2 regions of the Bacillus atrophaeus genome follow, and region 2 is predicted to be linked to the other one. Evidence: riboswitches for the same ligand, from Rfam matches in the RefSeq annotation. Region 2 holds a riboswitch; the other holds the start of a gene.
The links. A riboswitch is a leader RNA that binds a small molecule or an ion and turns the genes downstream of it on or off. The one in region 2 is predicted to bind lysine.

Region 1 (4,428 bases), 540 kb from region 2:
CGTACGTCGAAATTTTTTGAGAACGCGGTGTCACAGTAATACCCCAAGTAACCGCGAACGACCATAACCCGTTCGAAAAGTGGAAAATGGTAGATATCACACCTACAATGTAGAAGCCCAGCATAAAAGGAGAGCTTAAGATATTCGCCATCATATCGAAATTGACTTCAGCGCCAAGCTGTGCCGCGATGCGCGTTTCCCATAGGTGCCAGCTGACGAAAATAAGAGTGATGATACCGGTTACACGCTGCATGACGAAAAGCCAGTTTCTCATATAGCTGTACTGGCCTGCATTGTTTTTTGCAGTAAATGCTATGTACACGCCGTAAACCGCATGATAAATTAAAGGTAAGAAGATAATAAAAATTTCCAAAGCATACCTGAATGGCAGGCTATCCATAAAATGAGCCGCATTGTTGAATGCTTCCGCTCCCCTTGCGGCAAACTGGTTGACAACTAAATGCTGAATTAAAAATATGCCGACCGGTATGACGCCGAGCAAGGAATGCAATCTTCGAAAATAAAACTCTCTGTTCCCAGACATTACTTTACCCCCTAGTTTGATAAGTGCGAAATGTGATAAATCTCTGTCCCCCGCTTCTTTCAATTGTAAGCACTTTATTAAGATTTATTGACAATTTCATTTTACTCCTCCCTCAAAAGGTCGTCAAGAAAACGCGTACATAAATTACAATTTTCCGAATTAAATAGTTGGTTTGAAAATTTTATTTTATTAATATACGTTTATCCTTTATTTTTCACGAGAAATAAAGGATCATTCTGTCAACCTTACCCCTGTTTAAGCTATAATAAACGAAGGAGAGAGGGGAGACATGTTATGAAGAATAAATATGAAGAATCAATACAAAACCTAAAAGAAATTGAACTCAACGCCTACGCCTACGAACTGATCCGAGAGATTGTCCTCCCAGACATGCTTGGCCAAGATTATTCATCCATGATGTATTGGGCAGGAAAGCATCTAGCCCGCAAGTTCCCTCTTGAATCATGGGAAGAGTTTCCGGCTTTCTTTGAAGAAGCCGGCTGGGGAACCCTCACAAATGTCAGCAGCAAGAGACAGGAGCTTGAGTTTGAGCTGGAGGGCCCGCTCGTTTCAAATCGCCTTACATATCAAAAAGAGCCGTGCTTTCAGCTTGAAGCAGGTTTTATCGCTGAACAAATTCAATTGATGAATGACCAGATCGCTGAATCATATGAACAAATCAAAAAGCGGGCAGACAAAGTGGTTCTGACCGTGAAATGGGATATGAAAGATCCTGTTTGATCAAAAAAGGGCGAAGACTTTACAGTCTTCGCCTCTTTGCTTGTCCTTTACACGACCGACGCCTGCTTTGATAGTTCAAACGCATCGTGTAACGCTTCTACCGCTTTCACCATGTCATTTTCGCTTATCACCGTTGAGACTTTAATTTCAGAAGTGCTGACCATTTTTACTTGAATATTCTTTTTCGCAAGGACCGCGAACATCTCAGCCGCTACTCCCGGGTTAGATACCATACCGGAGCCGACGATTGACACTTTGGCCAATTTGCTTTCGGTTTCAATTTGGTCGAATTTCAACGCATCTTTATACTCATCAAGCACGGCCACAGTATTGTCAGTGTCTTCGGATTTGACGGAGAAGGAAATGCCGGTTTTATTGTCGCCTGCCGCTGTTTGAATAATGATATCCACGTTAATGTTCCGTTTCGCAAGTGCGGTGAAAATAGTTGAAAGTGTCGTCAGGCCGTTTGCCAGACCGGAGACTGTAACCCTTGTAATCTGATCCTCAAATGCAATGCCTCTGACAATTAAATTCTGTTCCATGGATGGTTCCTCCTCAATTAATGTTCCCGCTTCGGTTTCTGTACTTGAACGCACTTCTAAAGGCACTTGATAATTCTTCGCAAATTCAACGGCTCTCGGGTGAAGCACGCCTGCTCCTAAGTTGGCAAGCTCCAGCATTTCATCGTATGAGATTCCCGACAGCTTTCTCGCCGATTTCACGTAACGCGGATCGGTTGTAAATACACCGGGCACGTCCGTATAGATATCACACTTATCCGCTTTTAATGCGGCTGCCAAAGCGACAGCGGTTGTGTCTGAACCGCCCCGTCCCAGCGTTGTGATTTGGCCCTCTTCTGTCATGCCCTGAAATCCGGCGACAACGACGATCTTGCCTTCACTGAGCTGATCTTCAACGGCAGATGTGTTGATATCCGTAATTCTGGCGTTGCCATGGACATGTTCTGTGCGGATGCCGGCCTGCCAGCCTGTATAAGAAACCGCGTCATAGCCTTGTTCTTGAAGCGCCATGGAAAGGAGTGAGATTGTAACCTGCTCTCCTGTCGCAAGCAGCATATCCATTTCTCTTTTGCTCGGCTGAGCGGTAATCTGCTTTGCAAGGCTGACTAATGAATCTGTTGATTTGCCCATAGCAGACACCACGACAACGACTTGATGACCTTGTTTTTTTTCAGCAATGGCGCGATTGGCCGCATTTTGAATTTTTTCGGCTGAACCGACAGAAGTACCTCCGAATTTTTGTACGATGAGACCCATACATACCACCCTTTACATTTTGGTTCGTGCGGATGAGGAGAAAGAGCGCTTTGTTCACAATAAAAAAAGCAATGAGAGGAATTCGCTCTCATTGCTTATCAATTAATCATCACGATGATTATGAACAACGAGATAGCCCTCCAAGAAAATGATTTCTTGACAGCCTTACATTTTTTCAATGCACGGCCAGCAAATAAAACAGATGGGGTTTTATTTACTTCGGCGACGCTCCCCTTTCAGCCTTTTTCACAGAAACCATCTTTCTCCAAAGGCTTACTCTTGAAGTTCGCACCTCTATCTTCACCATATTACACGATCTAACTTATGAAATTAGTTCACATTTTATCAGACTTCTTTAAAAAGGACAACGTTATTTTTTCAATTTATCATAAAGCAGCTGCGCCGCCGCGGAAGGAACGCCCGCCTTTTGGATGTCTTCAAGGCTTGCTTCCTTCATTTTTTTGACTGAGCCAAAATGCTTTAATAGCGATTTTTTTCGTTTTTCGCCTATGCCCGGGATGTCGTCCAATACAGATTGAAAAGCGCTTTTCCCCCTGATTTGCCTGTGGAAACTGATCGCAAACCGGTGAACTTCGTCCTGAATCCGCTGAAGCAGGTAAAATTCCTGGCTGTTCCGTTCAAGGTAAATGGCCTCCAGCGGATCGCCTATTAATAAATTCGATGTTCTGTGTTTGTCATCCTTGGCCAAACCGGCAATCGGCACATCCAAGCCAAGTTCATTTTCGAGCACGTCTTTCGCGGCGTTAATTTGGCCTTTTCCTCCATCAATGATAATCAAATCAGGCAGCGGCAGGTTTTCACGAAGCACTCTCGAATACCGCCTTCTGACGACTTCTCTCATTGAGCCGTAATCATCCGGACCTGTAACCGTTTTGATTTTGTATTTGCGGTATTCCTTTTTGTTCGGTTTTCCGTCAATAAACACAATCATGGCCGATACAGGATTTGTTCCTTGAATGTTTGAGTTATCAAATGCTTCAATCCGGTGGGGCGTATAAATATTTAACGCTTCTCCCAATCTCTGAACAGCCCCGATCGACCGCTCCTCATCACGTTCTATCAGAGAGAATTTTTCCTTCAGCGCGATTTTCGCATTTTTATGCGCGAGCATCAGCAGCTCTTTTTTCGCTCCTTTTTTCGGCTGGTGTACGCTTGTTTCCAGCAGCTGCTCAATCATGGTTTGGTCGACACTGTCAGGCACTAAAATTTCCTTCGGCAGGAAGTGATTGTTTTTGGAATAAAATTGGCCGATAAAAGTGAGGAATTCTTCATCCGCTTCCTGATACATCGGAAACATGCTGACATCACGTTCAATGAGCTTGCCTTGCCGGATGAAAAAGACCTGCACACACATCCAGCCTTTGTCATACGCATAGGCGAACACATCACGGTCAACAAGGTCGTTCATCGTCATTTTTTGTTTTTCCATCGTTGATTCAATATGGGCCATTTGGTCGCGGAGCTCCTTCGCCCGTTCAAATTCAAGATTTTCAGCCGCTTCGTGCATTTTTTCTTCCAGTTCTTTTTTGACTTGATTGTAGCCTCCCTTTAAAAAACGGGTGATCTCGTCAACCAGCTGTCTGTTCGTCTCCTCGGAAATATCTTTTACACACGGAGCGAGGCATTGGCCGAGGTGATAATACAGACAAACACGGTCCGGAAGTTTTGAACACTTTCTGAGCGGGTACAGGCGGTCGAGAAGCTTTTTCGTTTCCCTTGCTGCCTGCACGTTCGGGTAAGGGCCGAAATAACGCCCTTTGTCTTTTTTTACATTGCGGGTGACAATCAGTCTCGGATGGCGTTCATGAGTGATTTTAATAAACGGATAGGTTTTATCATCTTTGA
Region 2 (4,428 bases):
TAATCGTCAAGCCCGCTAATACAAGCTGCTCTGAAAAGCTGCCTGTTCTCATATAAAAGGGAAGCCGAATGCGGATGGTTGACGGAAACAACAGCTTAATGCCGTTAACCGTCCACGCATCAAGCAGCAGGTGGCTCGCCATTCCGACCATTAACCCGGCCTGAATACTTTGGTTCGGAATATATGTAGTGATGATAAAAAACATAATCAGCATAAACAGCAGGCTGTGTGTAAACGTGCGGTGCCCGAATACTGAGCTGATGATCTTTGATAATAAAGGAAATCTTCTCCCGATTTTGCTTCTTGTATGGCATATGTCCGGCACCAATGCCCCAAATGCTCCGGAGGCTGCCATAAGAACAGGATCATAACCGTAATAATAAGCAATAGCCGTACAAGAAGCGATGCCTCCCATGATGTGTGTTTTCCCTGTCATTTCTCGCTTCTCCTTTTTATCTTTTGCCAAAAATCTCTGAATTACAAATATATCAAGAGAATGCCTGTTTGAGCAACAGAACTTTGTCACGACAAAAGCATATCATTTGCTTCAATGGAAAAAATCACCCTATAATTGCTTTATGGTAAAGATACGACACAACAAAGGTGCTAAGACATGGATAAAGGTAAACAAGGCATTATGAAAGACATCATTCATACACAATTTGAAGTGAATCGGGCAGTAAGAAAAAAACTGTTTCAGACAGAGCGGACGATTACGCCCACTCAAATGTATATGTTAAGTCTGCTCGATAAAGGGGAAGCATCGACCGTTTCTGAACTGCGAAAGCGGCTTGATTTAACTTCAGGAGCGGCAACGATAGCGATAAACCGTTTAATCGAAGGGCAATATATTAAACGGGAACGGGATCAAGGGGACCGCCGTGTTGTCCGTTTATCTATGACTGATAAAGGGATGGAGATTTATCAAAAATTAAATGACCAATTTCAAGTGACATACAGTCAATTGTTTAAGGACTTTTCAGCTGAAGAATTGGAACAGTTCCTTGTTTTTTTCAACAGAATGAAGGAACAGACGATGCTGTAAATGCAAGACAATTTGTATATTATTTAAGAAAAAAGCCACATTAAAAGTGTACCCATTTTTCTTAAAGAGGTGATACTTTTGGCTTTCTTTAATAAAGATAAAGGCAAACGTGACGACAAAGAAAAAAACGTCATCCAAGGCGCGCTTGACGATGCCGGTTCTGCCCTTAAAGATGATCCGCTTCAAGAAGCGGTACAAAAAAAGAAAAACAACCGATAATCAAAAAGCGGATAGGGCTTGGCTCTATCCGTTTTTTCCATCTGTTCCCTTTGACAGATCTTCCTTTCTCTGATAACCTTCTTGAGTAAATGAATATATAAATCCTCACTCTTTCTCAGTGAGGTAGAGGTTGCGCGGATGATAAGTCACACATGCCAGGCTGACAGGGAGCTGTTAAACATGTGTAAAAGGCATCAGCGCCGAAGTGTGAAGAAAGCCGATCCTTCTTCATGCTGGGACTGTATCTGAATAAGTGCAGGACTGCCGCGTGCTTTTTCGCGGAGGGCTATCCGGAGATCAAGGGTGTGTGTTTCTTTAAGCATGGACTTTTGTTCAGGCTTTTTTTGTATTTTAAAATGATCTCGGGTTCTGTCCGTATTTACAAGAATGTTGGAGGTACTGGAATGGAACAGACAAAAAAATGGGGTTTTTGGTTATTAACGGCGTTTGTCGTTGGAAATATGGTCGGATCAGGCATCTTTTCTTTGCCAAGCACGCTCGCGGAAATTGCGAGTCCGCTCGGTGCGATATCAGCGTGGCTGTTAACGGGAGCCGGCGTTCTTATGATCGCTCTCGTCTTCGGACACTTATCGATTCGCAAGCCTGAGCTGAAAGCAGGACCGCAAAGCTATGCGAGAGCGCTGTTTCAGGACCGAAAGAAAGGCAATGCCGCCGGATTCACAATGGTGTGGGGTTACTGGGTGGCAAGCTGGATCAGCAATGTGGCGATCATTACGAGCCTTGCCGGTTATTTAACATCTTTCTTCCCGATTTTAGTGGATAAACGCGTGCTGTTTGCGCTGGGCAGCCAGGAGGTTACCCTCGGGCAGATTTTGACGTTTGGCGTGTGCACGGTACTTCTTTGGGGAACACATGCGATTCTTGTATCAAGCATAAACGGAGCAAGCAAACTGAATTTTATCACGACGTTTTCAAAAGTTTTAGGATTTGTCTTTTTTATTGTTGCAGGATTATTCGTGTTTCAAACGGCGTTGTTTGGTCACTTTTATTTTCCGATTCAAGGCGAGAACGGCACAAGCATCGGGCTTGGCGGCCAGGTTCATAACGCGGCCATATCTACTTTATGGGCCTTTGTCGGCATTGAATCTGCCGTCATTCTGTCAGGCCGCGCATCCTCGCAGCGGGATGTAAAGCGGGCGACAATTACCGGATTGCTTATTGCACTGGGCATTTATATTATTGTGACGATGATTACGATGGGTGTGCTTCCGCATGAGAAGCTCGTCGGGTCAGAAAAACCGTTTGTCGATGTACTTTACGCGATCGTCGGAAACGCGGGAAGCGTCATTATGGCGCTGCTTGCGATCCTTTGCTTGTTCGGTACGATGCTCGGCTGGATTTTGCTCGGCTCAGAGGTGCCGTACCAAGCGGCAAAAGCAGGCGACTTCCCGGCGTTTTTTGCTAAAACAAATAAAAAGGGAAGCCCGGTAAATGCTTTGATTATCACAAATGTCATGTCACAGGTCTTTATTTTTTCCGTCATATCACGGACGATCAGCGACGCATTTACCTTTTTAACAACAGCGGCCACTTTGGCGTACTTAATTCCGTACCTCGTTTCGGCGATCTACAGCTTTAAGCTCGTATGGAAAGGCGAAACGTATAATGAGCTGAAGGGCTCCAGAGTGAGAGACGGAGTTATTGCGCTTCTTGCTTGCGTGTATTCCCTGTTTGTTATTGTGACCGGAACAGCGGATTTAACCACATTTATTCTCGGAATCGGACTATTCTTTGTCGGTCTCGTGATTTATCCGTTTGTTTCTAAGAAATTCAAGCAGGAAAAATAAGTATAATAAAAGACGCCTGACATTCGTGTCAGGCGTCTTTTTGATGATTAAAAAACGATCTCTCTTGTTAATAATCCTATCAAAAGGGAAGCCGCCATAATGGCCGCTAACGTAATAAAAATCTTATTCACGAAACGAATCGGCCTGCAACGCTTATTTAACCGATTCATCAGGCTGAACATAAGCACCATGATAAAAGCAGCCAGTATAATTGCTTTTATTTGAACGTTAGTAAACGGACCCCTCAAATACGGACCGCCGAAATAACTGACAGCAATGAGTGTGCTGATAAACATAAATTGGGATATAAAATAGGTTATGTAATTCAAAAATGTTTCGCTCCATTCAAAAGAAAAGGGCCGCGTGAACCGCGGCCCTGCTGTGTTATTTCGTTAAGCTTTCTGTAATAAATGCCAACTGTCCTTCTAATGAAATCGGATCAGAAAAATAAAAACCGATCGGATCAATTTTGTAGACATGATCTTTTTTGACGGCGTCAAGGTTCTTCCAAAGCGCGCTGTCAAACACGCCGCCGTCATCCCCGCCTGATTGCCATGGGCCCATAAAAATATATTCTCCTGCAAAGTCAGGTATTTTTTCTAAAGAAATACTGGTATAGCCGGGGCCTTCATCAATCGCTTTTTCTTTTGTCAGCTTTGTGGCGTTCAGCCCAAGCTCATCGTAAACAATGCTGCCGCCTCGGCCGAATTTATCACCGAATACATAGATCGCTTTTCCGTTCGCTTGCATAATGGACACGGTTTTATCGCCAACTGCCTTTTGTACCTTTGTTTTTGCCGCTGCAACTTTTTTATCCCATTTCGCGAGCCACTTATCCGCCTTATCTTCAGTGCCGGTCATCTTGGCGAAATCTTTCAGACGTTCTTTATTGTCTAGTGAATCATATTTGAGCGCGACAGTCGGCGCGATTTTTTCAAGCTTTTCGATGTCGGCGCCTTGTGTAGTCCATACGATAATCAAGTCAGGGTCTAAATCGACGACTTTTTCAACTGAGGTTCCGTCGCCAATGTTTGTTACACCGTCGGTTTTCCCTTTGTAATACGGGTTTTTGAAGACATTTTCAGGAGCTCCGACCACATTAATGCCAAGTGTTTTAAAATAGCCATAATAGCCGTCCGCCATTACGACAACCCTTTTTGGATGTTTCGGAATCTTAATATTTCCGTTTTCTGCTTTGTATGTAATGGTTTCTTCCTTTTTAGAGCTGGAAGATGAGGAACCTTTACTGTCTGATACATTTGCGCAGGCTGCCAAAGCCGTAATAAGAAACAGAGCAAAAAACGCAGCTCCGATTTTTTTGCATGTATAGGCCATAACGTATTCCTTCTTTCGTAC

Region 1: it holds a riboswitch for lysine, as region 2 does, so the genes downstream of both, AAHT65_RS21250 (aspartate kinase) here and AAHT65_RS02550 (amino acid permease) in region 2, are expected to answer to the same signal.

Annotation. Positions count from the first base shown of each region.
Region 1 covers NZ_CP154443.1:4,205,638-4,210,065, forward strand. The annotation lists gene sdhC (succinate dehydrogenase cytochrome B558) at 1-544, opposite strand, end outside; gene AAHT65_RS21245 (YslB family protein) at 839-1,285, shown strand; gene AAHT65_RS21250 (aspartate kinase) at 1,333-2,562, opposite strand; lysine riboswitch at 2,688-2,867, opposite strand; gene uvrC (excinuclease ABC subunit UvrC) at 2,933-4,428, opposite strand, start outside.
Region 2 covers NZ_CP154443.1:470,766-475,193, reverse strand. The annotation lists gene AAHT65_RS02565 (metal-dependent hydrolase) at 1-436, opposite strand, end outside; gene AAHT65_RS02560 (MarR family winged helix-turn-helix transcriptional regulator) at 614-1,045, shown strand; gene sspJ (small acid-soluble spore protein SspJ) at 1,124-1,264, shown strand; lysine riboswitch at 1,381-1,561, shown strand; gene AAHT65_RS02550 (amino acid permease) at 1,669-3,072, shown strand; gene AAHT65_RS02545 (hypothetical protein) at 3,120-3,401, opposite strand; gene AAHT65_RS02540 (iron-hydroxamate ABC transporter substrate-binding protein) at 3,457-4,407, opposite strand.